2 regions of the Bacillus infantis NRRL B-14911 genome follow, and region 1 is predicted to be linked to the other one. Evidence: riboswitches for the same ligand, from Rfam matches in the RefSeq annotation. Region 1 holds a riboswitch; the other holds the start of a gene.

The links. Region 1 has a riboswitch for cyclic di-AMP ahead of N288_RS01100 (dicarboxylate/amino acid:cation symporter). Riboswitches for the same ligand answer to the same signal wherever they lie in the genome.
Region 2: linked by a shared signal. The riboswitch ahead of glnA (type I glutamate--ammonia ligase) and the one ahead of N288_RS01100 (dicarboxylate/amino acid:cation symporter) in region 1 are both predicted to bind cyclic di-AMP.

What each region holds. Positions count from the first base shown of each region.
Region 1 covers NC_022524.1:174,741-190,952, forward strand. Annotated here, with positions in the region: gene sigW (RNA polymerase sigma factor SigW) at 1-60, shown strand, start outside; gene N288_RS01020 (anti-sigma factor family protein) at 130-768, shown strand; gene cdaA (diadenylate cyclase CdaA) at 996-1,823, shown strand; gene N288_RS01030 (CdaR family protein) at 1,816-3,150, shown strand; gene glmM (phosphoglucosamine mutase) at 3,187-4,536, shown strand; gene glmS (glutamine--fructose-6-phosphate transaminase (isomerizing)) at 4,981-6,783, shown strand; gene N288_RS01045 (helix-turn-helix transcriptional regulator) at 7,171-7,383, shown strand; gene N288_RS01050 (hypothetical protein) at 7,386-7,748, shown strand; gene N288_RS01055 (DUF3784 domain-containing protein) at 7,761-8,039, shown strand; gene N288_RS01060 (SET domain-containing protein) at 8,063-8,446, opposite strand; gene N288_RS01065 (CD3324 family protein) at 9,248-9,526, shown strand; gene N288_RS01070 (FusB/FusC family EF-G-binding protein) at 9,636-10,271, shown strand; gene N288_RS01075 (DUF421 domain-containing protein) at 10,361-11,059, opposite strand; gene N288_RS01080 (histidine phosphatase family protein) at 11,198-11,821, shown strand; gene N288_RS01085 (hypothetical protein) at 11,948-12,289, shown strand; gene N288_RS01090 (twin-arginine translocase TatA/TatE family subunit) at 12,318-12,485, shown strand; gene N288_RS01095 (undecaprenyl-diphosphate phosphatase) at 12,572-13,393, shown strand; cyclic di-AMP (ydaO/yuaA leader) riboswitch at 13,466-13,603, shown strand; gene N288_RS01100 (dicarboxylate/amino acid:cation symporter) at 13,677-14,900, shown strand; gene N288_RS01105 (potassium/proton antiporter) at 14,974-16,212, opposite strand, start outside.
Region 2 covers NC_022524.1:4,763,798-4,780,009, reverse strand. Annotated here, with positions in the region: gene N288_RS23700 (MFS transporter) at 1-1,130, opposite strand, end outside; gene yeiL (transcriptional regulator YeiL) at 1,238-1,933, shown strand; gene N288_RS23690 (hypothetical protein) at 2,131-2,598, shown strand; gene N288_RS23685 (serine hydrolase domain-containing protein) at 2,766-3,788, shown strand; gene N288_RS23680 (hypothetical protein) at 3,923-4,282, shown strand; partial or broken gene N288_RS23675 (cysteine hydrolase family protein) at 4,381-4,940, shown strand; gene N288_RS23670 (TIGR04104 family putative zinc finger protein) at 5,092-5,415, shown strand; gene N288_RS23665 (hypothetical protein) at 5,477-6,175, shown strand; gene N288_RS23660 (VWA domain-containing protein) at 6,476-7,888, opposite strand; gene N288_RS23655 (GNAT family N-acetyltransferase) at 8,089-8,544, shown strand; gene N288_RS23650 (GNAT family N-acetyltransferase) at 8,676-9,149, shown strand; gene N288_RS23645 (superinfection immunity protein) at 9,265-9,456, shown strand; gene glnA (type I glutamate--ammonia ligase) at 10,106-11,452, opposite strand; cyclic di-AMP (ydaO/yuaA leader) riboswitch at 11,549-11,692, opposite strand; cyclic di-AMP (ydaO/yuaA leader) riboswitch at 11,725-11,864, opposite strand; gene N288_RS23630 (Na-translocating system protein MpsC family protein) at 11,995-12,399, opposite strand; cyclic di-AMP (ydaO/yuaA leader) riboswitch at 12,612-12,754, shown strand; gene N288_RS23625 (hypothetical protein) at 13,184-13,585, shown strand; gene N288_RS25925 (hypothetical protein) at 13,605-13,712, shown strand; gene N288_RS25920 (potassium-transporting ATPase subunit F) at 13,712-13,789, shown strand; gene kdpA (potassium-transporting ATPase subunit KdpA) at 13,822-15,483, shown strand; gene kdpB (potassium-transporting ATPase subunit KdpB) at 15,500-16,212, shown strand, end outside.

The sequences.
Region 1 (16,212 bases):
GTTAAGACCCGCATACACAGGGGCAGGGAAGCTTTAAGAAAGCAGCTGCGTCATGTGTAGAGATGAATGGCTATGCCATCTTCTTTTGCAAAAATGAATTCAGCTTATCATTTTAAGAGGGTGAGAACTTTGAAATGTCCAGCAGAGATTGTCGAGTATATGCACGAGTATCTAGATGAAGAGATCTCAGCCGAGCATGAACAGCAATTAAGGGAGCATTTGAGCAGCTGCGACGAATGCCGCTCTTATTTTCATGAATTAAAGAGAGCTATTGCACTAGTGCAAAGCACTTCACATATACAAGCTCCGTCAGGCTTCACAGCTGGTGTGATGGCGAAGCTTCCAAAAGAAAAGAAGCAGGTGGGCTTCCAGCGTTGGTTCAGGCATCATCCCCTGCTTACTGCTGCTTCCCTGTTCCTCATCCTTATGATGGGAAGTGTCGTCTCCACCTGGAATAAGGACCATAATTTTTCGGTCTCCAAACAGCCGAACCTGATCGTCCAGAATGACACGGTCATCGTACCGGAAGGTGAAGTAATCAAGGGTGATGTGATTGTCCGCAATGGCAAGATAAAAATCGAAGGCCAGGTCGATGGCGATGTGACCGTCATCAATGGAGAGCAGTATATGGCTTCTGCAGGCCAGGTGACTGGTGATATCAAGGAAGTGAATGAAGTGTTTGAGTGGCTCTGGTATCATATCAAGAGCCTTGGCAAAGATCTTGTGAATGTGTTCGATGAGAAAGAAAAAGAGCCTGCAGCAGGCTGATTGAATAGAGAGAGCAAATCCCTGTCAAACTAGAAATATCCGGCTGAGCCGATATTCATTTGGCAGGGATTTTCTTTTAGATGAATGAGAAGGCACGCCAAGAGCTTTGCAATATATCCCATGTCCATATCATTGGTTTTCAGAGTATTTATGATATAATATGTGAGTTACATACATTGAAAACAAAGCTTATGCTTTTTGGAAAAATATATTTGGAGGAAGGGATAATGTCGTTTGCAGATTTCTCAATTTTGAAATACCTGGCTAATATTGTTGACATTCTCCTTGTTTGGTACGTCATCTACAAACTGATCATGATTGTGAGGGGCACCAAGGCCGTACAGCTCTTGAAAGGGATTTTTGTCATTCTGATCGTCAAGGTGATCAGCGATAAATTCCAGCTGCAGACACTTGGCTGGATGATGGAACAGGTTCTGCTATGGGGGGTCCTGGCCATTATCATCATCTTCCAGCCTGAGCTCCGGAGGGCGCTTGAGCAGCTGGGGAGGGGAAGATTCTTTTCGAGAAGCAGCTCCCAGGAAGAAAATGAACAGGAAAAGATGGTGGATTCCATTACAAAGGCCGTTGATTATATGGCTAAACGCCGGATTGGCGCCCTGATTTCGATTGAGCGAGAAACAGGGATGGGCGATTATATAGAAACAGGCATTCAGCTGAATTCAAAAATATCATCAGAGCTCCTGATCAATATTTTCATCCCGAATACACCTCTTCATGACGGGGCGGTCATTATCCAGAGGAACTGTGTGGAAGCTGCAGCCTGCTATCTGCCGCTGTCTGAGAGTCCGTTCATTTCTAAGGAACTTGGCACAAGGCACAGGGCCGCCCTGGGAATCAGTGAGGTCACAGACAGCCTTACCATCGTTGTATCTGAAGAAACGGGAAGCGTCTCACTGACTAAAAACGGTGAGCTTCATAGAAGCCTGAGCTCTGAGGCATTCAAGGAGCTCCTATCCAATGAATTGATTGTCAGCCAGAAGGCGAAACAGTCTTCTTCAGCCCGCTGGAATTGGAGGGGGAAGAAAAATGGATAAGCTGATTGATAAGCTGGTGGACAACAGGTGGTTCATGAAAGCTGTGGCCCTTGTTCTGGCTTTGCTCCTTTTTGATGCTGTCTATGATGGATCCGACAAATCGGGCGAGGTTAATGTTCCCGGGGATCAGGACACTGAGCTTATTGAAGATGTCCCGGTCAAATCCTATTATGATACCGATAATCTTGTCGTCACCGGAGTTCCGGATACTGTAGATGTGAGGGTGTCAGGGCCGAAAAGCCATGTCCAGATCGCCAAGACGCAGCGGGACTTTGAAGTATATGTAAATTTATCTGATGCTGAAGTTGGCGAAAAGCAGGTCCGGATCCTTGTAAGGGACATTTCGGATCGCCTCGATGTAACAGTCGATCCGTTATATGCTACAGTCTCTATCCAGGAGAAAGTAACGAAGGAGTTCAAGGTAGAGCCTGAATTCAACCAGTCCCTGCTTGGAGACGGATTCACATCCGGAGCACCATCTGTTAAGCCTGAAACTGTTAAAATAACGGGTGCCAAGGACGTAGTCGACCGCATCAGCTATGTGAAGGCAGCTCTCGATGTCAAAGGTCCGATAGAGGAATCTGTCACAGGAGCTGCAAGCATCAGGGTGCTCGACAGGGATATGAATAAGCTGAATGTAGCTGTCGATCCAGAGACGGTAGAGGTTACCGTGTCTGTGAAAAGCCTCGCTAAGACCGTGCCGATCGATGTCGTCCGGAAAGGTTCACTGCCTTCGGGTGTGACGCTTAACAGTATTGATCTGGATACAGCTGAGGCGAGAATCACCGGAAGCGAAGAAGCGCTCGGCCAGACGGAAAGAGTTAGGGTTGAGATTGACCTGGGCAAGATCACCAAAGATGGTGTTCAGACCCTTCCGGTCATCATCCCGGACGGCATCACATCTGTCGATCCGAAGACAGTAGAGGCTTCCGTGGATGTGACAGCTGAAAGCCAGGAAGATCAGGAGGACGCCGGCTCAGAAGCAGAAGAAGATGAAGCTGAGACGGCGACTCCTCCTGCGGAAGAAACAGAGAAGGATGAAACCAAAACCTTCTCGAACCTTCCGATTGACCTGACTGGGGCAGCAGAAGGATATACCGCTGCTTTCGCTGATGGATCAGGGAGAACAAATCTGTCTGTCCAGGGGCCGGTCAGTGTGGTCAATGGCCTTGGTTCTGCAGATTTCAATATATTCGTTGATGCAAGCAGCCTGTCAGAAGGGGAGCATAATGTGCCTGTAAAGGTGACTGGCCCCGATAATGTAAGCTGGAAGCTATCAAGAGAAACAGTAAAGATTTCTATCACTCAAAAGAATGAAGAAGCTTAAATATAATGTCACTATGGTTAGAAGGAGCGATTTTTAATGGGTAAATATTTCGGTACCGATGGAGTACGAGGGATTGCAAACAGTGAGTTGACCCCGGAGCTGGCTTTTAAACTGGGCCGGTTTGGCGGATATGTGCTAACAAAGAATGAGGAACGCCCAAAAGTATTGATCGGCCGCGATACACGCATATCAGGGCATATGCTGGAAGGAGCCCTTGTAGCAGGACTGCTTTCCATTGGAGCTGAAGTTATGCGCCTCGGCGTCATTTCAACGCCTGGAGTAGCGTATCTGACAAAAGCCCTTGGTGCACAGGCAGGTGTCATGATCTCAGCTTCCCACAACCCTGTAGCTGATAATGGGATCAAATTCTTCGGGCCTGATGGCTTTAAGCTTTCAGATGATCAGGAGCTGGAAATTGAAGCTCTCATGGATAAGGCAGAAGATGAGCTTCCGCGTCCGGTAGGGGCAGACCTTGGCCAGGTGAATGATTATTTTGAAGGCGGACAGAAATATCTTCAATATTTGAAGCAAAGTGTTGATGAAGACTTCTCAGGCATACATATTGCGCTTGACTGTGCGAACGGTGCTACATCTTCACTGGCAGCACATTTGTTTGCAGACCTTGATGCCGACCTTTCGACAATGGGCGCATCCCCTAACGGTCTTAACATAAACGATGGCGTAGGATCGACGCATCCTGAAGCGCTTTCGGCCTTTGTAAAGGAAAAAGGGGCAGATGCCGGATTTGCTTTTGACGGCGACGGAGACCGTTTGATTGCTGTAGACGAAAATGGCGACATCGTTGATGGAGATCAAATCATGTATATCTGCGGAAAATACCTGAAAGAGCAGGGCCGTCTGAAGCATAACACAGTTGTATCCACAGTCATGAGCAACCTGGGCTTCTACAAAGGGCTTGAAGCAAACGGCATTGAAAGCATCCAGACTGCAGTCGGAGACCGCTATGTGGTGGAGGAAATGAAAAAAGAGGGCTACAGCCTTGGCGGGGAGCAATCCGGCCATATTATCTTCCTTGACTACAACACAACCGGTGATGGACTTTTGACTGGCCTTCAGCTTGCCAATATCATGCAAGCGACCAAGAAGCCGCTGTCAGAGCTTGCGAATGAAATGAAGAAGTTCCCGCAGACGCTCGTCAACATTAAAGTTACAGACAAGCACCATGTAACAGACAACGATAAGGTTCATGCCGTGATTACAGAGGTTGAAAATGAAATGAACGGAAACGGACGCATCCTTGTCAGGCCTTCCGGCACTGAGCCATTGGTCCGTGTAATGGCTGAGGCGCCAACAAAGGAGCAGTGTGAGGCCTATGTGGAACGCATAGCCGCTGTTGTCCGCGAGGAAATGGGTTTAAAGGAGTAATGGAAGGGAAGATATGCATAGAGGAACGCTTTGGCGCCTCTATGCATATTTTTTTATATGGAGCCCCAAAGCTTCATGGGAAAATGTGTATTTTTTATGATATCAGTTGACGGATTCTCACGTAGTGATGTATGATTATCCTGTTTTTGCAAACCATTGTGCAAAGCATATTCAATAATAGAAAGGTGGGTCGTCAGGGTATACTTTTAAAGCGCCTGAACTAGCCATGAGAGGGCTAGTTGACGAGGAGGAGGTTTATCGATTTTTCGGCGGATGCCTCCCGGTTGAGCAAGCACAACCGAAAATCCTTCTTTAAAGCATCAAGGCAACTTGGTGGACAAAGAGAGGGATATGCTTCTGAACAAACAAAAACTAGAGATAAGGGGGCAAGTATGCCCTCTAAAAAAGGCTTCTTGCCCCCTTTATTAGGGAGGACACAGAAGTATGTGCGGAATTGTAGGTTATATCGGAAACACTGATTCAAAGGAAGTATTATTAAAAGGCTTGGAAAAGCTTGAATATAGAGGCTATGACTCAGCAGGGATCGCGGTCATGAACGAAAACGGTGTTCATGTTTTCAAGGAAAAAGGCCGCATTGCCGACCTGCGCAGCATCGTTGATGGAGATGTGGAAGCCCACACCGGGATCGGACACACGCGCTGGGCGACTCATGGTGTACCGAGCAAAAAGAATGCCCATCCCCACCAGAGTGCGGGCGGACGCTTCACACTCGTACACAACGGTGTTATTGAAAACTATGACCAGCTGAAGCGCGAATTTCTGAGCGGTGTAGAGCTTCAGAGCGATACGGACACAGAAGTCATCGTCCAGCTGATTGAGCTGTTCGTAAATGAAGGGGAAGCAACAGAAGATGCTTTCCGCAAGACACTGCGCCTGCTGAAGGGTTCTTATGCATTGGCGCTCCTTGATGAGCAGAATGATGAAACGATCTTTGTAGCGAAGAACAAGAGCCCGCTTCTTGTCGGTCTTGGCGACACATTCAATGTGGTTGCGAGCGATGCAATGGCAATGCTTCAGGTGACAGACCAGTATGTCGAGCTGATGGATAAAGAAATCGTCATCGTTAAAAAGAACGAAGTCATGATCCAGGATATGGACGGCCAAATCATTGCCAGAAATCCCTACACAGCAGAGCTTGATGCAAGCGATATTGAAAAGGGCACATACCCTCACTATATGCTGAAGGAAATTGATGAGCAGCCGCTTGTGACACGCCGCATCATCCAGAAATACCAGAATGCAAATGATGAATTGGTCATCGACCAGGACATCCTTGATGCGATGAATGAAAGCGACCGGATCTACATCATCGCAGCTGGTACTTCTTATCATGCCGGCCTTGTCGGCAAGCAGTTCATCGAAAGAATGGCTAAGATTCCGGTGGAAGTCCATATTGCCAGCGAATTTGGCTACAATATGCCGCTTCTGTCAGAAAAGCCGCTATTCGTCTTTATTTCACAGAGCGGTGAAACAGCAGACAGCCGTGCCGTGCTTGTGAACATTAAAGAGATGGGCTACAAAGCACTGACCATCACGAATGTTCAGGGTTCAACCCTTTCCCGTGAAGCTGATTACACGCTGCTTCTTCATGCAGGTCCTGAAATTGCAGTTGCTTCAACAAAAGCATATACTGCCCAGCTGGCTGTTCTTGCCATCCTGGCAGAAGTAACAGCGAAGAGCAAAGGACTTGGACTGCCATTTAACCTGGTTCAGGAGCTTGGCATCGTTGCCAATGCTATGGAGGTCCTCTGTGACGGCAAAGAAGAATTCGAAGCGATTGCCCGCGAATATCTGGCAACAACACGCAACGCTTTCTTCATCGGCCGGGGAATCGACTTCTATGTGGGGCTTGAAGGCTCACTGAAGCTGAAGGAGATCTCTTATATCCAGGCTGAAGGCTTTGCCGGCGGAGAGCTGAAGCACGGTACCATCGCCCTGATTGAGGACGGTACACCGGTCATTGCCCTTGCTACACAGGAAAGCGTCAACCTGAGCATCCGCGGAAACGTCAAGGAAGTTGTATCCCGCGGCGCCAACCCATGCATCATCAGCATGAAGGGTCTTGAACAGGAAGAAGACCGCTTCGTGATTCCGGAAGTAAATGAATTGTTAACACCTCTTATCTCTGTTATACCATTGCAGCTGATCTCTTACTATGCTGCCCTGCACCGCGAATGCGATGTAGACAAACCGCGCAACCTGGCTAAATCTGTTACGGTTGAATAAGCGGAAGTAAGGATTATATATAGTTTGTCTAAGGAGGCTCCTTTCAGGATGCCTCCTTTTTGCATAGGTGTGAGAATGTAAAGGTATTAATCAAATGTTTAATTAAGGGCTGCAATTGTACTGCTGTCACAGTATCCAAGGTTTAATCAAACGTTTGATGAAGGAAAGCAACTGGCTGCTGATGCAATAGTGTACGAGACTTTAATCAAACGTTTGACTAAGGGTAACAATGGACTGCTGCTGCAAGGATGTGAGGATTCAATTGAACGTTTGAATCGCAATATTTAAAAAATTCCCAAAGAATATTGTCATATATATACGACAAAAGTAAATTATATGTTACAATCTAAATAACAGAAAAAGGCAATATTGGTGGGAGGCGCGTGTTTGAAAGAAATTCTGATTAAGAATGCGGTAAAGATTACAAGGATGGAAAAAGGGAACTTGACGCAGGGAGACCTGGCAAAGCTTGTCGGGGTGACCCGTCAGACGATGAATTTGATTGAATCGCAGAAGTATAATCCAACCATTAAAGTCTGCCTGCTGATTGCTGCTGCCCTTGATACATCCGTTGAGAAGCTATTCTGGATGGAGGAATGATTATGAGAATACTGTTTACTTATCTGCCCGTCCTTTCCTTTGTTTTCGTTTTGTTTCTAATGGATGACGGCATCTTCAAGTGGACTTTACTGGTATGTGGAATTGTCCTTGTGGCCCTGGCCAAAATGTTGAGGGTGCGTATGAAGGAAGAGGAAGTCGAGTTTGATGACAGGGTAAATGCCAACATTGCAAAATGGTCACTGCGGAGCATCTATCTGCTGAATTTTATTTTAATCGTGCTGCTGTGTTTGGAAACTGCCAGTTCGGCAGCGATCGGCCTGGACAAAGAAACGATCTTAATTTATCTGCTGGCAACCCTATTTATTCCTTTTTATATTATTCCGGCCATAGTGAAGAAATTATAAGGAGATGAATCAATGAATCAGGATTTAATTATTTTTGGAACTATTTTTCTTGTGCTTGGTTTTCTGGTAGGAGTTAAGAAAATGACGTGGCTTCTATCGGGGTTCAATGAAAAAAGGGTAAGGGATAAAAACAAACTGGCCCATTTAGTAGGGGGAACGGAAGCGGTTCTTGGCATCGTTCTCATTATCGGCGGTATTCTGGGAGTGGGTTCACCGAAGTTTTTGATCATGCTCTGTATAGCCATTATGATGGGGCTCGTATTTTATGTGAACAGCAGGATGGCAGAGTGAATAAGGAGGGAAGCTGCCCCTCCTTATTCTTCTCCTCCGTTAAACCATAGTAGAGCATCATCATCGGGATCGCCGTTATAGTTGATCATGATTTCTTCATCTTTTTTTATATCCTTGTAAGCATAGAAATCAAAAGAGTGATTCTCGAAACTGATTTCATAATCGGCATTCGGCTCATAGGAATGGTTGAACAGCATTCCATATCCAAGGAGAAGGGCAGAATGGTTCGTCCCATACTCGAATACATAGTCGGCGAGCCTGGTTTTTTCAATATATTTATGTTCTTCATTTGGATATGCAAGTACCGGGGCCCTGTGGATCAGCTCTCCCTTTTTGATATCACGGGTAGCGAACACACCTTTATTGGTTTCGTCATCGGTAATGTTTGAGATTCTAACTTCAATCAAGCTTTTCACCTTCGCCTTCATAATCTGTCAATCCTAGTCTGACAGTGTTGGGGCAAAAATGCAATCGCAGGAAGCAATTGGATGACAGTCCCAGGGCTGTGTGGAGCTGATTTGATACCAGCCCGGGTGTTTGTGTGGTAAAGTAATAATAACAGCAGCAAAGGAGGAATTGCAGATGAAAATCACTGATCAGGCACGCGATATTTTAAAGCAGATGTTTGAAAAAGAAAATGCCCGCAATATCCGCATATATTTCGCAGGCTATGGCTGAGGACAGCCAAAAGTAGGACTGGCTCTGGATGAGCCGGAAGAGGACGATAATGTATCAACAATCAATGAAATCACGGTGGCAATCGATCCGATCATTGAACCGAATGTAGAGGATCTGGTCCTTGATCTTAGCGGAGACAAGAAAGGCCTTGTACTGCTGGGGAATACGGGCAATTGCTGCTAGAATAAGAAAGCATGGAAAAGGGCTTCTGCTCTTTCCATGCTTTTTTTGTTGTTCCTCAAGGCACAGGGACAGCCGCAGAGCATGCAGCCTGTTCTCACAAAAAACATGCAGACACACCCGAATTGTACTATAATAAATACCAAAATCAGGGTAATCGGGAGGTGGGTAAAATGGCAGAAATATTCCGGCTGCCGGATACTGGAGCGGCTCATGCAAAGCCTGTAAGAGGAAAGGCGATACTTTGCATGGGGAGATGGTTCATATAATCGCCCTTACAATGTAATCTCATTTCTATTACTGGCTTTGCCCCTTATTTAAGAAACCATTAAAATAAGGAGCTGGCCGAAATGAGCTATGTAAAAGCAGCTGCTGTTTTGCCTGAAGAGCTGATAGCGGAGATCCAGAAATATATTCAAGGTGAGATGATTTATATTCCGAAGCCTGAGGCTGCCCGGCAAAAGTGGGGGGAGTCCTCCGGAGGGCGGAAGCAGATTGATGCACGCAATGAGGAAATCAGGATGGCATTCCGGAACGGAAAGCCGGTCGAAGTGCTGGCGGAAGAATACTTCCTGGCCAATGAAACAATCAAAAAGATAGTCTATTCAAAACAGAAGCGCAGGCAGTAGGTACACTTTGGTTCAGAGTCATTCTCGGCCTATTCCCGGCTGCTGATTTTTCTTATAATTGTCTTTAGAAATCAACAGCCTGATCCGGGACAGAATAGGAGTGAATGAAATGGAACACTTTATCCGGAACGACCAGTATAATTTTATAAAAGAACAGGCAGCCCACCTTGTGAACGGGCACAGTTCAGTAAATGATAAAGGGGTTCTGAATGCACTGAGAGCCATCACAGCCGAGAAGGCTAAAGCCCTGTTTCCAGAGCTCACTGCTGAGCAGGAGGAGCTTCTTGCCCCGTTGCCTGATATAAAGGACAGGACAGATGCAGACCGGTTCCTGGAAGGCCTGCAGGCTTATATCATCCCATTTCCGGCAGTGGGCGAACAGGCAGCCAGGAAGCTGTTTCCCAAGGCTAAAAAGCTGAAGGTGCCTGAAGCCGGGCTGGAGGAGCAGAAAGGTCTTTCCTACTTTTCCTGGGACGACAGAGGCACTGGGAGAAGGTATATGGCCGTGCTGTATAAAAATAAGCTTGCCGGCCTGACGGGAACCTTCAAGCCGATCAGCCAAAAAGGGATTTGTTCCATATGCGGCAAACATGGAGAGGCAGGACTGTTTGTCTCCCAAAAGAAAGGCGCCGTTCAAGGGACTTACGTAAGAAAAGGCAATTATATTTGCAGCGACAGCATGATGTGCAATCAGAACCTGACCAGCCTTGAGAAGCTGGAGCAATTTGTAGAGCTGGTGAGATAGCATAAATGAAAGACAGGGGCCTGGCTACAGGTCCCTGTCTTTGCAGTAAAGCCCGCGCCGCAGTCAGTTATGAAGAGTCTTTTCTCCGGTTATTGAAGCTGATCATCCTTATAGTCAACATAAAGGGTGCCATTCTGCTGAACTTCAGCGTAAAAGACATCAGACAGGGAGGCGCCGCTTTGCTGGAGCTGGTCTTCAAGCCATTCCTGGGAAAGGTTTAAGCCGTCAAGATTCCGGGAGACAAGCTGGCCATCGGAAATGACGGCAGTGCCGACCGGATAGGCATCTTTAGGCACCGGGTTCCCCTGAGCTGCATGGCTTTGCGTCAGCGGGCGCTTTCCTTCTTTTTTAAGCACCGACAGCTTGCCGTCAGTTTCAAACACTGCATAGTCGGCATCAGAGATAGAGAAGATATTTTTCTGCCGAAGCAGGGCATTCAAAGCATCTATATCCAGTCTGGCTTTGCGGAGGGAATCTTCCATCACCTTGCCGTCTTTTATGACAATCAGCGGCTGGCCCTCCAGGAATAACCTTGCTTTCCGGGATTTGATATCAAGATAACCCATGAGAATGGTGAATACTGCCCAGCCGGTGAGTGCAATGACGCCGCTCCGAAGGGCCACATTCGGGTTAAGGACTGTGTTGGCTGCAATAGATCCAATGGCAATGGCTGAGACAAAATTGAAAAAGGTCATCTGGGCAATTTCTTTCCGCCCCATCAGTCTGGCTAGTAGAAAAAGGACAAGAAATGAAACTGAGATCCTTATGAGCAATTCCGAAATATTCACGTTACACCTCGTTTTAGTTTTTATTGGCTGCAAAAAAGTATTTGATTTGCTGACTAATCTGTTCTCCTGCCAAGATTCATCCTTATTTTGGCAGTGGAACATCTTTTTATACATAAAAAAGAAAGAGGGGTGGATTGTATGCTTGAATTATTGCTGATCCGCCATGGCCAGTCAGAAGCAGATCTGCTGAACGTCCACGAGGGCAGGGCGGATTTTCCGCTGACCAGTTTGGGAAGGAGGCAGGCGGGCCTTCTTGCGGAGTTTATCACCGAACACTATCCTCCAGATATCATCTGGGCAAGTACGCTGAAAAGGGCCTATGAAACAGCGGTTATTACAGCTGACAGAGTAGGGTGCGGGCTGAAGACGGATGAAAGGCTGATGGAATTCAATAATGGGGTTCTGGCCGGGATGTCCCGGGAGGAAGCGGGCATCCGTTATCCAGAACCGCCTGAGGGCAGAAAGCCGCATGTGCGCATCGAGAAGGGGGAGTCGATGCTTGAAATGAGATTCCGTGCCGAAACTGTATTATCAGAGCTGCTGGATGATGCTGAACAAAAAGGATACAAGCGGATTGCTGCGGTTTCGCACGGCGGGTTGATTTCCATGCTGATCCTGGCGCTGCTTGGACTGCCCAACACCAGCACCCGGCTCTTTGCTACAGGAGATACCGGTGTTCATTTGTTCAAGCTGGATCATAAAAGAAGAGTGGCCATGTTTTTGAACAGCCAGCGTCATTTGCCTGATGATTTTTTGAGATAGGAAGGGGCAGGATAGCCTGTTCCTTTTCTTTTTTCCATAAAAAGGGGCTCGTTTCTCAATTTTCGGTCTTTCCAAACCGGGACGGACGAAGTATGATAATTCTATCAAACTGAAAGGGAAGACACTATGGCGGGAATGAATCTCCTTTTCCTATTTGCAATCAGTGTTTATAGTCTATGGGGACTAGGTCATGACCCTTTCTCGAGCCTGCTTTCGGGCGATGACAAGCGTTTTGAAATGATTGTACTGGAGGAGGGCAAGGCTTTTTCGAAAGAAAAACCTTTTGAGCGAAAAGGGAAGCTCCTGGGAACAGCCCCGTATCTTCCATTATTGGCAGCGCCGGCCGGCATGCTGCTTTATAGAAGGTATTTCCGGATGGATATCATGCTGGAAAAATTGAGGTTCCTGCTTACGCCGGTCTTTTTTCATTCTAAGTTTTTTATCTCCTCCTCTGTTAGTGATGGATAAAAATTAATCTGAAAAAAGAGGTGCAGAGATGAGGAATTTAGGATTTGGGGAAATCATGATCATCGTTTTTGTTGCGCTGCTAATATTTGGTCCGCAAAAGCTTCCTGAGCTTGGCAGGGCAGCCGGCAATACGCTTCGTGAATTCAAAAAGGCAACAAAAGGCATCATGGAAGATGATAAAGAGAAAGATAAATAAATAGATGGCAGGACTGCTCCGCCGAGTGAGAGCTCATATTTGAAGCTTTTGCGTGCGGGGCAGCTGTTTTGTTCTGGAGGAAAATGATGAAAGAGATGATTGTTGCCCTGATATTGGGCATTGTTGAAGGTCTCACTGAGTTCGCGCCCGTTTCGTCTACGGGCCATATGATTATAGTGGACGATATTCTATTAAAATCCAAAGAGCTTTTCTCGAAGGAAGTAGCCAATACATTCAAGGTTGTCATTCAGCTTGGGTCGATCCTTGCGGTGGTGATTGTGTTCAAGGACCGGTTTATCCAGCTCCTCGGGCTGGGTAAAGGGGGGAAGGAACAATCGGATGGACCGAGGCTGAAGCTCACGCAAGTGATTGCAGGCCTGCTGCCTGCTGCGGTTCTTGGGCTTCTGTTCGAGGATTATATAGATAAGTATCTGTTCTCTGTCAATACAGTGGTAATCGGCCTTGTGGCTGGAGCATTGCTTATGATTGCAGCTGATTATTATTCAAAGAGGAAGCCGGCCATTGAGACAGTGGACAAGATCACTTACCGGCAGGCAATCCTCATTGGATTGTTCCAATGCATCGCTTTATGGCCGGGCTTTTCACGGTCAGGCTCCACAATCTCGGGCGGGGTGCTGCTTGGACTCAGCCATAGGGCAGCCTCTGACTTTACCTTTATTATGGCGGTGCCTGTCATGCTTGGAGCGAGCGGGCTGTCGCTCTTGAAAAATTGGGAGTATTTCACGCCTGATGCCATCCCATTCTTCATTGTCGGCTTCATCAGTGCCTTTGTGTTCGCCCTGGCCTCAATCCGTTTTTTCCTGGCGCTCATCAACAGAATCAAGCTGGTGCCGTTCGCCATTTACAGAATTATCCTGGCGGCAGTCATTTATTTTGTTTTTCTGTGAGGCTAAAGTACAGTTCCAGTATTTAAATATTTACAGAAGCTAGGTTCATAGAGTAAAATTAAAAAAAATTTATCGAAAGATGCGCTTAATCTTTTAAAGAGCGGGGGATCCAACCGGCATACACATGCCTCGGGGTGAATCCTTTACAGGTAGGGCACTCTCAAAGCCCGAATCCGACAGCTAACCTCGTAAGCGTTATTGAGAGGACAAGTCTGCGTTCAAACACAGAGGTCTCGCCCTCTGTGTTTTTTTATGCTAAAAATTCGATTAAGGAGGCTGCATGATGAAACTATCAACAAAGATTATCATCGCTCTGATTGCGGGGGGCATTGTCGGCTTATTATTGAACTTATATTCCCCGGATTTATTTGAAACATTGAACACCTACCTGTTCACTCCGCTGGGGAAAATATTCCTCAACTTGATCAACATGCTCGTTGTGCCGATTGTTTTCTTCTCCATCACGCTTGGCACCGCCGGTCTCGGCGATCCGAAGAAGCTTGGAAGGATTGGCTTGAAGACAATTTCTTACTTTTTGGCGACTACCTGTATGGCTTTGATCATAGGGATCGCATTCGCCTATATATTCCAGCCGGGAACTGTAGGAACTTTTGATACTACCGGCGCGGAGTTCCAGGCGGAGGAGGCGCCGCCAGTATCAGACACCTTGCTGAATATCATTCCGACAAACCCGATTAAGGCATTTACAGAAGGAAACATGCTGCAGATCATTACCTTTTCTGTTTTCATCGGTTTTGCACTAACCATGCTTGGCGAGAAAACCAGAGGGGTCCTGAAGCTGTTTGACCAGGGGAATGAACTGATGATGTATCTTGTGAACCTGATCATGCGTTTTGCTCCGTATGGAACCTTCGGCCTGATCGTATCGGCAGTTGGCACTCAGGGAGTAGATGCGATTAAAGCGATGGGGCTGTACATGGGTGTGGTCCTTGCAGCGCTGATCGTCCATACACTTGTGACTTACGGGTCATCAGTATACTTTCTGGCAAAGCGTAATCCATTTGAATTCTTCAAGGGCTTTGCCCCTGCAATGAGCGTGGCCTTCAGTACATCGAGCAGTAATGCCACACTTCCGGTTTCCATGAATGTGGCCCAGAAGAACTTGAAGGTCCCTGAATCGGTGAGCAGCTTCGTTCAGCCGCTTGGCGCCACGATCAATATGGATGGAACAGCGATCATGCAAGGTGTGGCCACCATCTTTATCGCGCAGGTATATGGCCTTGATCTGACGTTCACCCAGCTTGTGACAGTCGTTCTGACAGCTGTGCTTGCGAGCATCGGAACAGCAGGCGTGCCGGGTGTCGGCCTGATCATGCTGGCGATGGTCCTTCAGTCTGTTAACCTTCCTGTTGAAGGGATCGCCCTGATCATAGGGATCGACAGGCTTCTTGATATGACGAGAACAGCCGTCAATATTACAGGCGATGCCGCTTGTGCAGTCATCGTCGGTGAATCTGAGAAAAAGAAAAACAGGGAATTAACCTGATAATAGGGAAAGCAAAACACCGTCCGGATGAAGGACGGTGTTTTTTGATGGAACGGGTGAACCGCGGGAAGTACTACGCAGTCGGTTCGGCCGCTTCTTCTATTTTTTTCTGCAGAAGAAGCTTCTTGAGCTGCGGTTTGCTCTTGCGGCTGGCGAGGATATACAGCACATCCCCTGGAAGGATGATGGTGCTGCCGGCCGGGGTAATCAGTTCATCATTGCGGATGATGGCATTCACAAGCGCACCTTTAGGGAACGGGATATCAATCAGGGTCTGCCCGATGATCTGGGCATCATCCTCCATTTCGTATTCAATCATTTCTGCATCTGCCTTTCCGATGGACACAAGCTCAAGCGAATGCATAGGCGTCGTTTTTTTCGGTCCGGTCAGCTTGAGTCTCGCTGCGAGTGCTGTAATCGTTGAGCCTTGAATGAGGCAGCTGGTCAGGACGACGAAGAAGACGACATTGAAGATCTGCTGGCTTCCCTCAACTCCTGCAAGAAGAGGGAAGGTGGCCAATACGATTGGTACGGCTCCCTTAAGTCCGGCCCAGGAAAGGAAAATGAGTTCGTTCGTTTTATATCCCATCCTGATAGTGGACAAGAAGACGGCTGCAGGTCTTGCAATCAATATAAGGATTGCAGAAATGGCGATGCCTTTCAGGAATATATCCAGGCTGAACAGCTCGGAAGGGAACACCAGCAGGCCGAGAATCACAAACATCATGATCTGCATCATCCAGGCAAATCCTTCAGAAAAGCGGAAGATGGTGTGCTTGTAGGCAAGTTCCATGTTTCCGATGATAATGGCAGCGATATAGACGGCAAGAAGGCCGCTTCCGCTCGCAAAGGCTGTAATTCCATATGTTAAAAGTGCAAAGGCTGTGGCAAAGACAGGATAGAGGCCGCCTGAATCAAGATTGATGCGGTTAAGGGCAAACACGGCCAATCTGCCGAAGATCAGTCCAAACAGGAGGCCAATGCTCATCTGGAGGAAAAAGGTTCCGATCAAGGACCAGATGCTTGCTTCCGGAAGGGTGATCAATTCAATCATGGCGACTGTCAGGAAGACAGCCATCGGATCATTGGAGCCTGATTCTGCTTCAAGAGTGGCGCCAATCCGTTCATCGATATTCTTATCCTTGAGGACAGCGAAGACGGCAGCAGCATCCGTTGATCCGACAATGGCACCGAAAAGAATTGATTCGAGCCAGCCTGTCCCCAGAATGAGTTTCGCTGCGGCTGCAACAATTCCGGATGTGAGGATGACGCCGAGGGTGGCGAGTGACAATGATGGGAGGACAACAGGGCG
Region 2 (16,212 bases), 300 kb from region 1:
TAAACCAGCGCCACAATCAGCGAAGGCACCGTACACACCAGCATCCCGAGGAAGGCATATCTTGGCTCAATCTCATACAGGTATCCTCCAAAGATGGTGAATACTGCCGTGCTCCAGCTGAGGGCGAGCGCAGAGTAGATGCCCTGGGCGATCGGGACATCCTTCGGCGGGATGTACTGGATCATGTATTTCATGAATGCATAATGCCCCATGGCGAAGGAGAGAGCGTGCAGCAGCTGCGACACTGAGAACATCGCTACATTCGGGAAGGCGAACACAAGGATCCAGCGAACGGTGCTGCCGAGAGCCGCTAGTGCCAGCAGGGAACCGGGTGAAACATTGCGGAAGACGCGGTCGGCGACAAGGAAGAACAGGATTTCTGCGACGACCCCAATATTCAGGATCGCTCCGATCATGTATTTAGGCGCGTCGATTTCCTGCAGAAAAATGTAGCCATAGTTGTAATAAGAGGCATGTGCCGCCTGCAGCAGGATGACGATCACGAGCACAATCCCGAAGTGCTGGGCCTTGAATGGCCTCAGCAGCGAGCCTCTGCTCCTGGCGTCCGCCTTTGGCTTCTGAGAGAGCACATCAGGAGCCTGCATCATCCCCAGGCAGGTTAGCATAAATACACCGAATAGCAGCCCCCAAAGAATGAAGCCGTCCCCGAACCGGCCAGTGAACATCGTCAGGATCAGACCGCTGATAATGAACCCCAGAGATCCCCATGAGCGGCTCTTCCCGTAATTCTTCAGCTGCTTATGCTGCACAAGCACACCGGCAGCCGTGTCCATCGCCGGCATCAGGGTCGGATAAAAGAAGTGCAGAAAAAGAACTGCAGCAAGCAAAGTCGAATACGAATCAGCCGGGATGCAAAGCAGCAGGATAACGAAAGTCCCGATGCCCATTCCATTGATCAATACCTTGCTGCTGAATTTCCCTGACAGATAGGGGAAGGCAAACAGTGTTGACAAGCCGCGCACTACAAGCCCCAGGCTCATTATCAGGCTAGCCTGGCCAACCGTCATTCCCTTTGTATGGATCATCCATCCGGTCCAATAGGGAAGAAAGATCCCCCAGGTAAAAAAGAAACTAAAAAATTGTCTACTCATCCAGCGTTGTGAATTCATCGTTCATTCCTCCAATGATTGCATCATACCAAGAGGAAAAGTAAAATAATATGAGATATCTCATATTTTGAGGTTGTTTTGAGAGAAAAAGGAAGCGGGGATGCAAAATGAAAAAAGTTCAGCAGAAAGAAAAGCAGCGTCACCTTGAGAAGCACAGCATTGCCCATCTTTTCTCATTTCCTATCGAAGAAGGCATCGAAGTCCACGAATACCAGCGCGATGAATGGATCATACGCGAAGGTATGCGCCCTGATTACCTCTTTTATGTTATCGAAGGAAAAGCCAAAATTTACATCACCTATCAAAACGGCAAAGTCTCTCTCATCAATTTCATTAACACTCATGACTATATCGGCGAGATGGAGCTTTTGCATGAGGTCTACTACACAAAAGGCATCCAGGCCTCCACCCGCACCATCTGCTTTGCCATTCCCCTAACCCAATACCGTAATCAAATGCTCGAGGACACGCTATTCCTGCGTGAACTCACCAAATTCCTCAGCCTCAAAGCCACCAATATGGCTGCTAAATACTCCCAAAGCCTCGCCTTCCCGCTCGAAAACCGCCTTGCAGACTTCATCCTGCAAACAGCGGACGGGGATTTGTATAAAGAGAAGCATGTAACCGTCTGCGACTTCCTCGGAGTTTCCTATCGGCACCTGCTGCATGTACTCGCCCAGTTCTGTGAACAGGGATACCTGCGGAAAGAAGGAATGCGATATCTAGTTGAATCCCGGGGAAGACTGGAGGAATTGGCTGGGGTTTTGAGGAACCAGGGAGACGGGTCCCTTGGCTCTTTTTAAGAATGGGCCAGGGGGTCTGTCCCCCTGGTTTTTCCCCTGATTTTTATGTTCCATGTGAAACAATCCTGCTGGGCAATTTTGGTGGTAAGAGCAATTTTGCATCGAGAAGTCCTTTTGCAATCAGTAACTGGATTTTTTCCTCTTATCTGGATACCTTATAAAGATAGGAACCGTTCAGGGTGAGGTGAAGTTCATTTATGTTATCGAGGCGGCATGTGGTATTTAATTTATCGATCATTATGATCCCTTGGTTTTCGCTGCTGTTTATCGGTAAGCGCAGCTTCAAGCGATATGGAATTGCAGGCGCGATCATCAGTATATTTGAGATAACGAACCATCTTTATGGACGTCACAAAAAGTGGTGGAAATTTTATGATCAGCCTAAATCATTTATAAGGGATGAATTGCCATTTGATATAGGTCCTTATATGCCAGTTTCTCTGTGGATCCTTAAATATTCATACGGCAATTTTAAAAAATTCATCCTGCTAAATGCTCTTTTTCATGTGGTTTTCGCATGGGTTTTCCTGCCATTTCTCAAGAAGGTAAAGATTGTCCGCCTAACTCGTATCAGCTATTTCCAGTTCTTTCTCTATATCCACTATAAAGCGTATTTATTGTATGCTTTACAACATTTAATTGAGAAGATGCGTTTTAGCCGGTAGAATCTTGAAAGCTGGCGCGGCACTGCCTTAAGAGGAGGTTATCCGTTTGTCTTTATCACACTGCTAAAAGCCTGTTACCAATGAGGGGGACAGGCTTTTTTTTATATGGTAAGAGAAAGTACTTTCCACTAAATGGTATAATGATGTTAAAAAAACAGGGGTGCGGAATGGGACATAATCTCATCAACGTAAAGGAACGGATGGATTATTATCAGGTAAAGGGGCTGAGTCTGGCGCTGATTGAAAATGGCCAGATCAGCAGGCTGGACCAATATGGGCTGTTGGAAGCGGGAACTGACAATGCTGTGCAGGCAGAATCTATATTCAATGCCTGCTCAATAAGCAAGTTCCTGACAGGAATGCTGGTGATGGTGTTAGCGGAACGAGGGGTTCTTCATTTGGATGAGGATATCAATCACAGGCTGCAAAGCTGGAAGGTTCCTGATAATAGGGTCACTGTGGAAAAAAAGGTCACCCTGCGCCAGCTGCTCAGCCATCAATCAGGAGTGGTGGATCCGGCGGGAAGTTTTATGGAGTTGGGTTTTAGAAACGAAGCATCCTCAATGGCTGAGCTGCTGGAAGGAAAAACAGCATATTGCAGTGTCCCCATAGAGGCGGCATATGTGCCAGGGAGTGAATTTCATTACTCAGATGCCGGCTATTGCATTGTGCAGCTGCTGATTGAAGATGTGACTGGAAGATCATTTGAGGAGCTCGCATATGAGTTGATTTTTGAGCCATTAAAAATGGAGAACAGCTCTTTTCCAAGGATGATTTCGGGTAAGAATTATGCTTGCGGACATGACAAAAATGGACAGTTGATTGAGGAAAAGTACTCTGTTTATCCATATCCAGCGGCATCTGGGCTATGGACAGCCCCTGCTGAATTAGCCGGGCTGGTTATTGAGTTGATGAATGCAATAAATGGGGAGAGCAAAATAGGTCTCTCTGCAGAGAAAGCAAAGGAAATAATCCAGCAGCAAGGCAAAGACTGGGCAGGTCTGGGTGTGTTTTTAGACGGATCGGATAAAGAGCTTGAAATCTCCTCTCTTGGATGGGGAGTCGGCTTTCAATGTATGATGGCTGCTTATCCATATAAGGGGGCCGGCCTTGTCATCATGATGAATACGGACTCGGGGGTTCATCAGATGAAGGGGATTATTGGGGAGATTTATCGATCTTTATTTTGAATCAGTAGGCTGCTTACGGCCTTTACATACTTAAAAAAGGTGCCTGTACCCAAATTGGGGACAGGTTCTTTTCATTCACCGGCTCCAAGAAGGAAATCCACCTCTCCCTGCCGAAATAGAGCTTTAAGCGGGAAATGAAAGTGAGGATGACAATGCTTGAAGTCTATAATCGCTTAGACGAATTCACCAAAATGCATGATGAATTTATTCGCGTCTGGAGCCATGCTATGAACTCAGGGGATACATCCCTGGCAGAAAAGATGGCCGATGATTATTATGTGGCCTTTTTCAATGGCGGGAATGAAAAACCAGTCTTTTTTACGAAGCGAGCAGCGGTAGACGGCATGAGACAATCGATCCGGCACTTTCGGGGTGCGGAGAAGAGGTTTGAGAACAGGGTCATCAGACTAAGAAATAACGAAAATGCAGTCGTGTTTTATGAACAGTTGATTGTGAAGGATGGAGAGGTACTGGCAAGGTTGTTTACCAATTGAAAATTGGGGCCTGATTAACGGAGATGGATGGTTATAAGGGAGATAGAAGAAGCAGTTAATTAGCCAACAGCATTTTATAGTTGAAAGGGGAAATCATTTTGAAGCAGACATTATTGGTGATTGATGCCCAGCAGGCATTGATTGATGGAAGTCATGGTGAGAGCAGTCCGGTTTTTAATAAAGAGCAGCTGATCCGAAATATCAATCTGGTTATTGGCAAAGCAAGGGAAAAGGATATTCCGGCTGTATTTGTCAGAGACCTTGATATTGCAGGTGGGGAAGGAGAAGGATTTCAGGTCCATAATGGAATTGAAGTTCCTGAGGATGCGGTAACTTTCAATAAGACGGCCACTAATTCTTTCCATGGGACAGGGCTCTTAGAGCATTTGCGTTCCCAAGAAATTGAGCATCTTGTGATTATGGGCTGTGCTACGCAGTATGCATTGACACTGCGGTCAGGACGGCCACAGTCAGCGGATTTGATGTCACTTTAGTGGGGGATGGCCATTCAACAGCGGACAGTGACGTGCTGCCGGCCGAACAGATCATCAAGCACCATAACAAGACCTTGCATGGCCATTACAATGTAGAGCATTTCTCCGTTGTCAGGAATGCCGAAGAAGATCTGTTCAATCCTATTCATGACTCGCATAGATAAGAGCCAAGGGGACAGGTCCCTTGGCTCTTTTTGAGGTTGGGTCTAGGGACCTGTCCCCTTGGCTCAAGTCAGGCCATGGGACCTGACCCCCTGGCTCACAACAGCTTCGAGCGCTCAGAAGGAATTGCAGATGGATAGTGGAGGTTAAAGAATGGGTGTTAGCTATTTGCAAAACTGTAAGAAATGCCATGCTCCATTCAACTGGCGGAAAAAATATCGTATTTTATGGAGAGAAGTAAACCAGCCAGTAATATGTGACAACTGTGGCTCTGAAAACTATGTAACATTGGGGGGAAGGCTGGTAAATACTTTTTTTGTAATAGGGCCATTGACTATTTTTGCCGGTATCATAGCTCCCTTTGACAACATTTATTTAGACCTCGGCGGTGGAATTCTGCTGGCCTTTTTAGGTTCACTGCTGGTTCCTTATTTTACAATATTAAAAGTTGATGGTGAAAGTTTGTATTCAGACTAAAGGGGATGCGGTAGGTTTTTCTGTATTAATAAAGGCAACGTATCGTTAAAGGGGTGGTTGTTTGGCCAAAAAGCTTAGCGTTTTGTTCATTTTACTGGTTTTCGTATTATCTGCGTGTTCTAGCTTCAAGAATGCAGTCGGCGGATGTCCGGATGCAGAGATATCCTGGGTAGATGTAGTGATGATAAATGGCATTAAATACGAGGGTGAAGATGAAGGGTTATCGGAAGGAGAAGCTCCGGAAAAAGGGCAAAAAATAGGCGAAGTCAGGTATATGTTAGCAGACAACGCCTGTTCCAATCATAAGCTGAGAAATGGTGATGCTGCATTTCTTCCTGTTGGGACAGAAATTTTTGAAATTGCCGGGTACAGATCTGATTTCAGAGTGCTTGCGGGCAATAAAGTTTATCAAGTCAGTGAAAACAAGAAAGCGAAGACAATCTCAGAACTATTAGATATAGAAGGCAAGGTGAAGAAGATGAGCCTTGAAAGCGACTATGATGGGAGTCATGTATCTGATTTTACAGAGCAGGAAACAGTTGATTTCGTTGAAGAATTCCTTTCACTGAAATATGCAGGTTATGATAAAGCTCACAAGAAAATTAACAGTGATAATAGAGTGTTTTTGAGGATCCACCTTATGGATGGTTCGTCTTTTAACTTCGTTTATTGGCCGGATGAAAATGTATTGAATTTGGGTGCTTTTGGGACAGAGGAAATGAAAGAAATTGTGCTTGGCAGAAAAGGGATTGAGGAATAGCGGGAAAGCTTTGAGCCATGGGGACAGGTCCCTTGGCTCTTTTTGAAACTGGGCCATGGGACCTGTCCCTGTGGCTCTTCTAGATAGTAATTTTATTTTTGCTGTAGTATTGCCGGCATACTTTATTAATAATTCAATAAACAGGATACAAATATAATCTCCTGAATAGGCACAATTGGAAAAGGTGCCTGATCCCGGCATGTGCTTAAGCTTACAAGTATGTGGGATCAGGAACTTTTTGTAAGGCACTGAAAATTAACGTCTTTTCGAGAGATGAGCCAAGGGACCTGTCCCCCTGGCTCATCGAATCAACCCCCCGCTCCTGGCCTTCTTCACCCATTCCGGATACTCCTGCATCAGCAAGTCATAAAGCTCTTCTTCCGCTATCGCCTTCGGGTCTTCGACGCTGAAGAAGTCGGCGTTGTCGAGGTAGCGGCCGTCCATGTTGTCCAGTTCTTCGAGGAAGGTGAAATCAGATTGGAACATGGCCTTGAAGAATCCGCGCCTTCCTTTCTTTTTACTTGCGTCGCGGTTGGATTTGCCGATGGCCATGAATTGCCAGAAAATCGGTTCGTAGGAGGAGTTCTGGATGTGATTCCGCGTTTCACGTTCATCAAAGGTAGCCCCATCAGTTACAAACATGACGTATACAGGCATATTACGGGCTTCCGGACTGGAGCGTTTTCCCGCAGATCCGAAATAATGCTGGCGAATTTCTTTCATTACCTTCCCGTAATAAGTACCGCCTTCTAGCGGATAAGCCTGGTTCAGCCTTTTTACAAAGCCATCAAAATTATCAATGGTCAGCTCATCGGCATGATGGGCATTTTGGCCGAACAGGAAGATATCAATCGAGCCATCGTCATCGAACCTTGTGCCAAGTGCCAAAATCCGCTCGGCAAATTCCTGGATCTTCCCTGAACGGTACAGGCCTGCCATGGAGCCGGAAATATCAAGGCATAATGCCACCTTGGCGCTATGATCCTGAAGGCCTGCCTTTTCGAGGGACACCTTCACTTTTTTCGAAAGGTCGAGAATTTTTGGCGCCTTCTGCTCCATCTTCTTTTCCAGCATGACTTTTTTGCTGTTGGCCGGCTGCTGTGTCGGAGCAGGCTGGGTTTGCGCTGTTTGTTGTAATTGGGGCTGGGCTGGTGCTATTCCTGGAGCAGACTGCTGTGCCGGGCCGCTTTCGTCTTCGGCCACTTCTCCGCCAAAATGCTGAAGGAGTGCTGCCAGGCCTCCATCAAAGCCTTTTCCCACCGAGGCTATCCGCCAAATATCCTTCAAGTATAATTCGCCAATTATGATTGCTTTTTCATTTTGAAAATCGCTGCCTGTGAAGCTGTACTGCAAAATGGGCTGTCCGTCCGCTTTCACAGTGAGGGTACCGGATGAAACCAACGACATGGTACCTTCTCCGTCGATTGCCGACGTAAAAACTAGATTCTTTACGGACGGATGCAGCTTGTCCAGATTGATTTCATATGTACCCGAGCCGCTGCTGTGGGCCTTCATGCTGATCTCACCGGCTGGTGACTGAAGCTGATTATAAAAAATCATATATCTGTCATCCGAAAGCTTCTTATCTCCATCCAGGCCGAAGCATGTAACATCAACCTCCATCCCGGACTGAACCTCAACTGCAACCTCCAGCTGTTTAGAAGAACTAAAGTCATCAAGCTTTGCTCTCTCACCGCGCACTAATAGTCTCATAGAAAAACTCCTTTTAATCTCTTTTTCTGTATTTTACACATTGTGGCAATTCATTTCCATTGTGAGCCAGGGGGACAGGTCCCTTGGCTCTTTTTGAGAGTGGGCCAAGGGGTCTGTCCCCCTGGCGCACTTAAAAATAAAGGGAATTTCAGACAGCATCGAGAATAAATCAGGTTAAGCCTTATAAAGGGGGAATACATATGTATCAATATTTCAATGGATTGGTAATTCGGGAAGGTACTGAGGGTGTTCCAGCTGATGGAGTTGAAGCTCTCTTTGAAGATGCCGGATGGGCAAGGAATACGCCATCCTGGCAGAAAGAGAAGTTTACTTTGATATTCCAAAACTCAACCTGGGCATTTACAGTTTGGGATCAGAACAGAATAATTGCAATGGTACGAGTGATTTCTGACCAGATCATGGTTGCAAATATAATGGATTTGGCTGTTCTATCAGAATATCGCGGAAGGGGCATAGGAAAAAAACTTGTTGAACTATGTGTACAGAAGCTTCCTCATGGAGATTGGTTTGCACATACTTCAGCAAACAATTTCAAATTCTATGAGACCTGCGGTTTTGAAGTGAAAGACTTATCCCAGAATGGCACCTGTGGTTATTATGGATATATACAGGCGCGTAAAGAGGGGCATAGATAAGAACCGAGGGGCCTGTTCAAACCCGCCCTAAGAGTGCATATATCTCCGAACAGCTGCGAAATCCCAAGTGGCTTTTCTTAAACAACAATAGGGCTGGTTACCTTTAGAAAATCAATGAAAGGTAGAGAAATATGGATATACAAATTCGAAATGCCAATCAAAGTGATTATGAGTCATTGCTGCCTTTATTTAGACAGGTTCATGAATTCCATGTTGATGTAAGACCCGATTTGTACAAAGAAAATTTGGCTCCAGTCGAAAGGGGTTTTTTTCAAAGCCAATTAATCGATGGAAAACACCATATTTTTGTGGCTGTGATATCTAATAAAATTGTCGGTGTTACAGTGGCAAAGGAAGAAGAAGTAAAGGAAAATACTTTTGTTAAGGCGAGGAAGATATTATATATAAAGAGTTTATGTGTTGCTGAAGCACAAAGAAAGAAAGGTATCGGAAAAAAACTTACTGAATACATTTTCGATCTTGGGAGAAGCCTCCAAGTTGATAGTATTGAACTGGGAGTATCTGAGGAAAATGCATCTGCCATTGAATTTTACAGGTCTATTGGGATGACAACGAAGAGCAGAAAAATGGAGTTTATATTGTAATAGCTGCTGGGTAAGAACCAGGGGGACAGGCCCCTTGGCTCATTTTGAAGTTGAGCCAAGGGGCCTGTCCCCACGGTATCTGCGGACTCAAACAAACTGAAGGGGAAGAGTTTTAATGGAAATTATACCTTTACTTATTGGGGTAGTTTTTTATTTTATCCCTAGCATCATAGCCAAGAGAAAAAATAAGTCTAACAGAGTAGTAATATACTTCATAAATATATTCTTAGGGTGGAGTTTGATAGGTTGGTTTGCAGCTTTATTTTTAGCCGTCAGGAAGGATCAGCGGAATGTATTGGGAAGATAGGACGAAGAGCCAAGGGGTCTGACCCCCCGGCCTTTTTAACCAACCATGCCTACAATCAATAAAATATAAATAATAAGCAATATGAATGGAGCAAGGGCAAAGAACCAGACCGTAGATGCTTTCCAATTCTTCATTTTTTCAGAAACCCAATCAATGAACCATATACTAAGAATAGCGATCAGAGGACCGCGGAATAGCATGATTAAAATAATGCCTGCTATAATAATCACAATTTTGTACTTTTCCCAGTTATTAAGTATTCTCTGTCCTATCTGATACTTGTTCCAAAGAAATTGCTTAAGGGAAACTAGGACTATGTAAATTAAAACAAGGATGATATAGGCAGCCGGCAGCAGGAGGCTAAATGTTATAGCCCCTTTTTCATCTGCGTCTGTGGACATAACAGTCAAAAATAGGACCAAAAAGATGGTAAGTGGCAAAGAAATGAAAAACAGTATGCCTGTTGCTGAGATTATTCTCCCAATCAGCGATTTAATATCAGATTCCTCCCCGCTCTCAATCTATCTTTTATTTTAATCAATTGGAGTCTCGTAATCACCAATTTTTTACATAAAAAGAGCCACGGGGCCAGACCCCCTGGCTCTTTTTGAGACTGGGCCAAGGGGTCTGACCCCCCGGCCCCACATCTTCAAAACTTCATCTGATACCTCTTAAGCTCCCAGTCGTGCACTGTGTTCCGGTATTCCTTCCACTCAGCTCTTTTTAGAGAAATGAACTTCCTGAAAATGTGATCGCCGAGAATTTTTCTTGCGAGAGGGCTGTCTGCCAATAAATCGAGTGCTGTTTCCAGATTGTCCGGTAAGTGGCTGATCCGGAGTAATTCTCTTTTGGATTCGGGCATGCTGTATATGTCTTCATTAATGGGATCGGCAGGCCTTTGCTTTAATCGGATTCCTTCCAGCCCTGCTTCTGCAATCACCGAAAAAGCCAGGTAAGGGTTTGCACATGGATCGGGATGGCGTGCTTCCACTCTGGTTGCGGCTCCCCGTGATGAGGGAATTCTGATCAGGGTCGACCGGTTGCATGTGGACCAGGCCATATAGCAAGGCGCTTCAAACCCCGGGACAAGCCTCTTATAGGAATTGACTGTCGGATTGGTGATGGCTGTAAGAGTCGCAATGTTTTTCATCAGGCCGTTTATGAAATAATAAGTATCTTCCGAGAGTCCGTTTGGATCATTTTCGTTAAAAAATACATTCTGCCCGTCTTTAAACAGTGAAATATTCACATGCATGCCGGAACCGTTCAATCCCTGGACTGGCTTCGGCATGAAGGAGGCGTGCAGGTTGAAGTTTTTGGCGATATTTTTCACGATCCATTTATATGTGGTGGCATTGTCGGCTGATGCCAGGACATCCATGAACTTAAAGTTAATTTCATGCTGGCCCATTGCGACCTCATGGTGGGAGGCCTCAATCTTGAATCCCATGGCCTTTAAGGTCCGGTAGATTTCCAGGCGGACTTTTTCACCCAGGTCATGGGCCGGTTCGAAATATCCTCCGCTATCCTGAGGAACTGTCGTAGGATTGCCACTCTCATCCATCCCAAATAAAAAGAATTCCAGTTCCGGACCGATGCTGATTGAATAATCATAGCTTGCCGCTTTCTCTACCGTCCTCTTCAGTACATTGCGGGGGTCACCCTCGAATGGGGTGCCATCAGGATTGGCCACGCTGCACAAAAGCCTGGCTTCACTATATCCTTCTTCTATCGACCATGGAATGACGGAAAAAGTGTTTATGTCCGGCTTAAGGTATAAGTCTGATTGGTTGATAGGGCTGAAACCTTGTATGGAGGAGCCATCGAACATGATTTTCCCCTCTAAGGCATCGTCCAGCTGATCAAAGGTAATGGTCACATGCTTAAGGGCTCCTTCTAAATCAACAAATTGAAGATGAAGAAGTTCTATATGATATTTTTTCTGGGCTTCTTTTATTTTAATATAATTTTTGTTTTGCTCTGATACCTGAGTCATCGGCACGATCCCCTTTTACTAAAATTAAAAAAGCTGCGGAGAGTATTCTCCGCAGCTTAGGCACAGGTAAACAAACGTGTGCTTGTATGGCAACGATCACTCTCTTAAACAACGCTTACGGAGTTAGCTGTCGGATTAGGAAGGTAAGAGTCTCCCTGCCATTCATGGCTTCACCCCAAGACTGCAGCATGCAGTCAAAAGTTGGTTCCCCCGCTCAATAAGATTCAGCGTTTCAGTGCTATTTAATTGTAATCAGGCTGGATGGATATCGCTCCTCTCTCCTGCAACGCTTACGAAGTTAGCTGACGGGTTCGGAAGGCAGAAGTCCCCCGGCCTTTCGGCTTCACCCCATAATTATTCTGGAATAATCAGTTGGGTCCTCCGTTCTGTATGGATTCAGCGGATCAGGTCAGAATTAGGATTTATGATAATCTCCACTCGCATAAAGGAAAAACCCGGAAAATAAGAAATTAGGATTGAATTTCTTTAGAAAAATCCACTTTTCTCGAAAATGCTCTCTTTTTTAAAGAAATACAACTTTTTTACTCAAGGCATTTTTCCAGGTTTCTATCGAGCACAAACACTTCCATGCGTTCTCCCATTTTGGTGCTGATGTCACTGTGGCTTGAAAGGACTTTGCATTTGGTATGTTTTTCGACTATCTCCTCAATGTTCGTGCTGTACATTTCTCTTAGAACCTGCCGCATCTTTTTGACAAGCTGCCTGCCGGTTTCATGTTCAACCAGGTGCTTTTCTTCCACGGTCAGGACACCTTTGAATCTGGCAATGACCATATCCTCCACAATATATGTCCTGGTCTCCTGCGGCCCGCGGCCGATCAGCTCCCTTTGCAGCTTGATGAATGCTTCACTTAATTCAGCCTCTAATCGTCGTTTAGAAGATTGCAATTCCAGTTCCTCCCTGAGATTTTCAAAGTTATAGCGAATTTCAAGGTTTATGTTAGTGAGAGGCACTGCTAAAGTCAATAAAAATATGAATTTCAAAAAACATCGAAAAACAGCTAATTAGTCAGCATTTAAGAGAAAAACTAAAGAAAAATCCTCAATATCAAAAAAAACAGCCAAATATGGCATTTTTTTAAGATTTACATTTTCCTTGAGCAGGAGTACGATTGCTTTCGTAAACAGCAATCAAACAACTCAATATTCGGCCTAGTCTCGGAAACGAGAACGGAGGAACCAATCAACAGGGGTTAATTCTGCTATTGCAGAAGGGATGAGATTCAAACTCTTTCGCCATCCTACCCGTCAGCTAACTTCGTCGGCTAAAGCGAAGGAGGTCATAGAGACCGCCTTTTCAGGGGGCCCTTTTTGTTGTGTCAAACAACGGACAGGGCAGCTTGAGTGATAAGAAGGTCTTTTTATTATGCCTATCTTGAAAAAGTGAACATGGAAGACAGAACACATAGAGGGCTGATGCCAGCCGGCTGGGTGTTAAGTAGACCAATGGGTGCTTTTTCTCCAAATGAACAAGAGATTTTTCTATGCAGTTTTTTGCATCTGGACAAAGATGCGGATGATCTGTGCTCTTGGATTCATATTGGGGGAGAAGTAATCATTGGTCTCTTTTTGTATTCAGAATATGGTTTTTATTTCCAGTATTTCAGCTGAGAACAAACGCTTTCACAACTTTTCAGGCATGATAATGCTTTTTGATGATCTCTGAGCAACGAGTAAATCAGGGCTTTAAAAAAGAAGGGAGGTAACTGTGTTGACACTGCCTCAAACAGAGGATGCCATACTTGTCTGCATTCCAAATGAAGAAGTGCTCCTGCGGGTACAAAGCCATTTGAGCGATTCGCATTCATGCTGCCTTGTTTCATCTGATCCTCAAGTGATCAGAGCTTTAAAAAGCAGGGGCCATCAGCGTGTGGTGGAGTTCGGCCTCAAAGATGAGTACTTGATTCTCCAGGGACGGTTCATGAAGGTGATTGTCTTTGAAAGTGAGATTGCAGAAACATGCACCCTGCTGAAGGTCATCAGGAACAGCACTTGTGCACCTATCATTGTCGCTGCCACGGTTCATGGCTATCCAATGCGCCTTTATTGCACATATGGAGCAAAATATGTGGTGTATTCCAAAAGCAGCAATATTTCATGTCTATTAAGTTAGAAATCAGGAGGTTATCAAAATGTCGGACATTATCATGGTCAGCCTTTTCATCATCCTGCCGGCTTTAATGCTCGGACTTGCCAGTTGGTCCGCTGAAGCCGTAGAGCAAGGAAGTGAAAATAAATAATGGTTCTGCTGCTTGGCATTACGGCGTTTACTACATTGTACTTATTCTATGTATTACTTAATCCGGAGAAATTTTAACTACTTGGGGGTAAAAAAAGGTGATTACGACGATTCTTTCAATCATTGTCACTATGGCGGCGGTGATTCTGATAGCAAAGCCTGCCGGCATCTATCTGGCAAAGGCTTTTGATTATAGCCAAACAGGGCTGGATAAAGTGTTCGGCCCGATCGAAAACATTCTCTTTAAAATCAGCGGTATCAAAAAGATAAACCAAACATGGAAGCAGTATGCCATGACGCTTGTTTTAGCCAATGGATTTATGATTCTCCTAGTCTATATGGTTTTCCGGCTGCAGGGCATCCTGCCTTTGAATCCGAGCGGGAATCCTGGCATGGATCCAACCTTGGCCTTTAACACAGCCATCAGCTTTATGACCAACACCAATCTGCAGCATTACAGCGGTGAGTCGGGCCTTTCCTATCTCGGGCAGATGATTGGAATTCTGTTTATGATGTTTGCGGCGCCGGGAACGGCTTTGGCAGCTGCCATCGCATTTGTCAGGGCGCTGTCTGGAAAAGAAATTGGAAACTTCCTTGTTGATTTATTCAGAGCGATTACGCGTGTTTTGATGCCAATCGCCATTGTGTCAGGATTAATTCTGGTCGCATTGGGGGTTCCGCAGACATTGGAGCCTACTGTAACAGTCAATACGATCGAGGGGACTGCCCAGGAGATCGCGCGCGGACCTGTCGGGACATTTTTATCCATCAAAGAACTTGGCAATAATGGCGGCGGTTTTTTTGGAGTCAATTCAGCTCATCCGTTTGAAAATCCGAATGCTATCAGCAACATCATTCAAATATTGCTGATGTTCCTATTGCCGACTGCTTTGCCGTTTGCATATGGAAAAATGCTCGGAAATGCCAAACAGGGACGTGTCTTGTTTGTATCAATGCTGATGGTCTTCACTGTATTCCTTGGCACTGCCCTGTTCTATGAATATCAAGGCAATCCTGCATTGAATGCACTGGGAATTAATACAGATCAAGGCAGCATGGAAGGGAAGGAAGTCCGGTTCGGCACAGGCCAATCCATCTTCTATGCGCTTGTCACAACAGCCTCTGAAACAGGTGCCGTCAACACGATGCATGATACGCTGACACCTATAGGCGGAATGCTGGCCCTTTCCAACATGCTCTTAAATACAGTATTCGGCGGGGTTGGAGCAGGATTCATCAATGTAATCATGTATGCCATGATTGCCGTATTCCTCTCAGGGCTGATGGTGGGCCGTACACCTGAATTCCTGGGCAAGAAAATAGAAGGGCGGGAAATGAAGCTCATCGCCTTAACAATGCTTATGCATCCTCTTTTGATACTGGGTGCATCTGCAATTGCCTTGTATACGCCGCTTGGTGCCGGAGCCATCTCAAACAGCGGCTTCCATGGAATCTCACAGGTTGTGTATGAATATACCTCTTCCGCTGCCAATAACGGATCCGGTTTTGAAGGGCTTGGGGATGCAACACCATTTTGGAATATTTCAACAGGCATCGTCATGTATGCAGGAAGATTCTTTGGGCTTGTCACCATGCTGGCTGTCGCTGGTTCACTATCATCGAAGAAGATTGTTCCCGAGACAATCGGGACTTTCCGCACAGATACCCCTCTTTTCGGAGTGATTCTGGTCGGTACTTTCTTTATTGTAGGTGCACTGACATTCTTCCCGGCACTTGTATTGGGGCCAGTCGCAGAATATCTGACATTGTAGGTGGGAGTGAATAATCATGGCTAATCATGTGTTAAAAGAAGCAAATCAAGCTGCAGGGCTGCATGGCAAAGAGGACAAAAAATCTTTTCAGCCCCATGTTCCCCAGCAGCCTAACCATAAAGACAATAAGGATGAAAATAAAATGATGGATAAAGCGATGGTGGTTCAGGCGCTTAAGGAGTCTTTTACGAAGCTTGACCCGAGAAAAATGGTGAAGAATCCGATTATGTTCGTGGTGGAGATCGGTTTCATCATTACACTGATCTTATGCTTTACGCCTGATGCCTTTGGCAGAAGCGAGGTTGAACCGTGGTTCAATATCACCGTGGCCCTGATCCTACTGTTTACTGTATTATCTGCAAATTTTGCTGAAGCACTCGCTGAAGGACGCGGAAAAGCGCAGGCTGATTCTTTGAAAAAATCGAAACAGGAAATTACAGCAAACCTTTTGCAAGCCAATGGAAAAACAGTAAAAACGGCTTCAACATCTCTCAAGAAAGGCGACATAGTCGTGGTTTCACAGGGTGAAATGATTCCCGGCGACGGTGAGGTCATCGAAGGCCTGGCGTCTGTGGATGAATCAGCCATCACGGGTGAATCGGCTCCTGTCATCAAGGAAGCTGGCGGTGATTTCAATTCTGTTACGGGCGGAACAAGGGTGGTCAGTGACCAGATTATAGTGAAAATCACCAGCAATCCTGGCGAGTCTTTCTTAGATCGGATGATTTC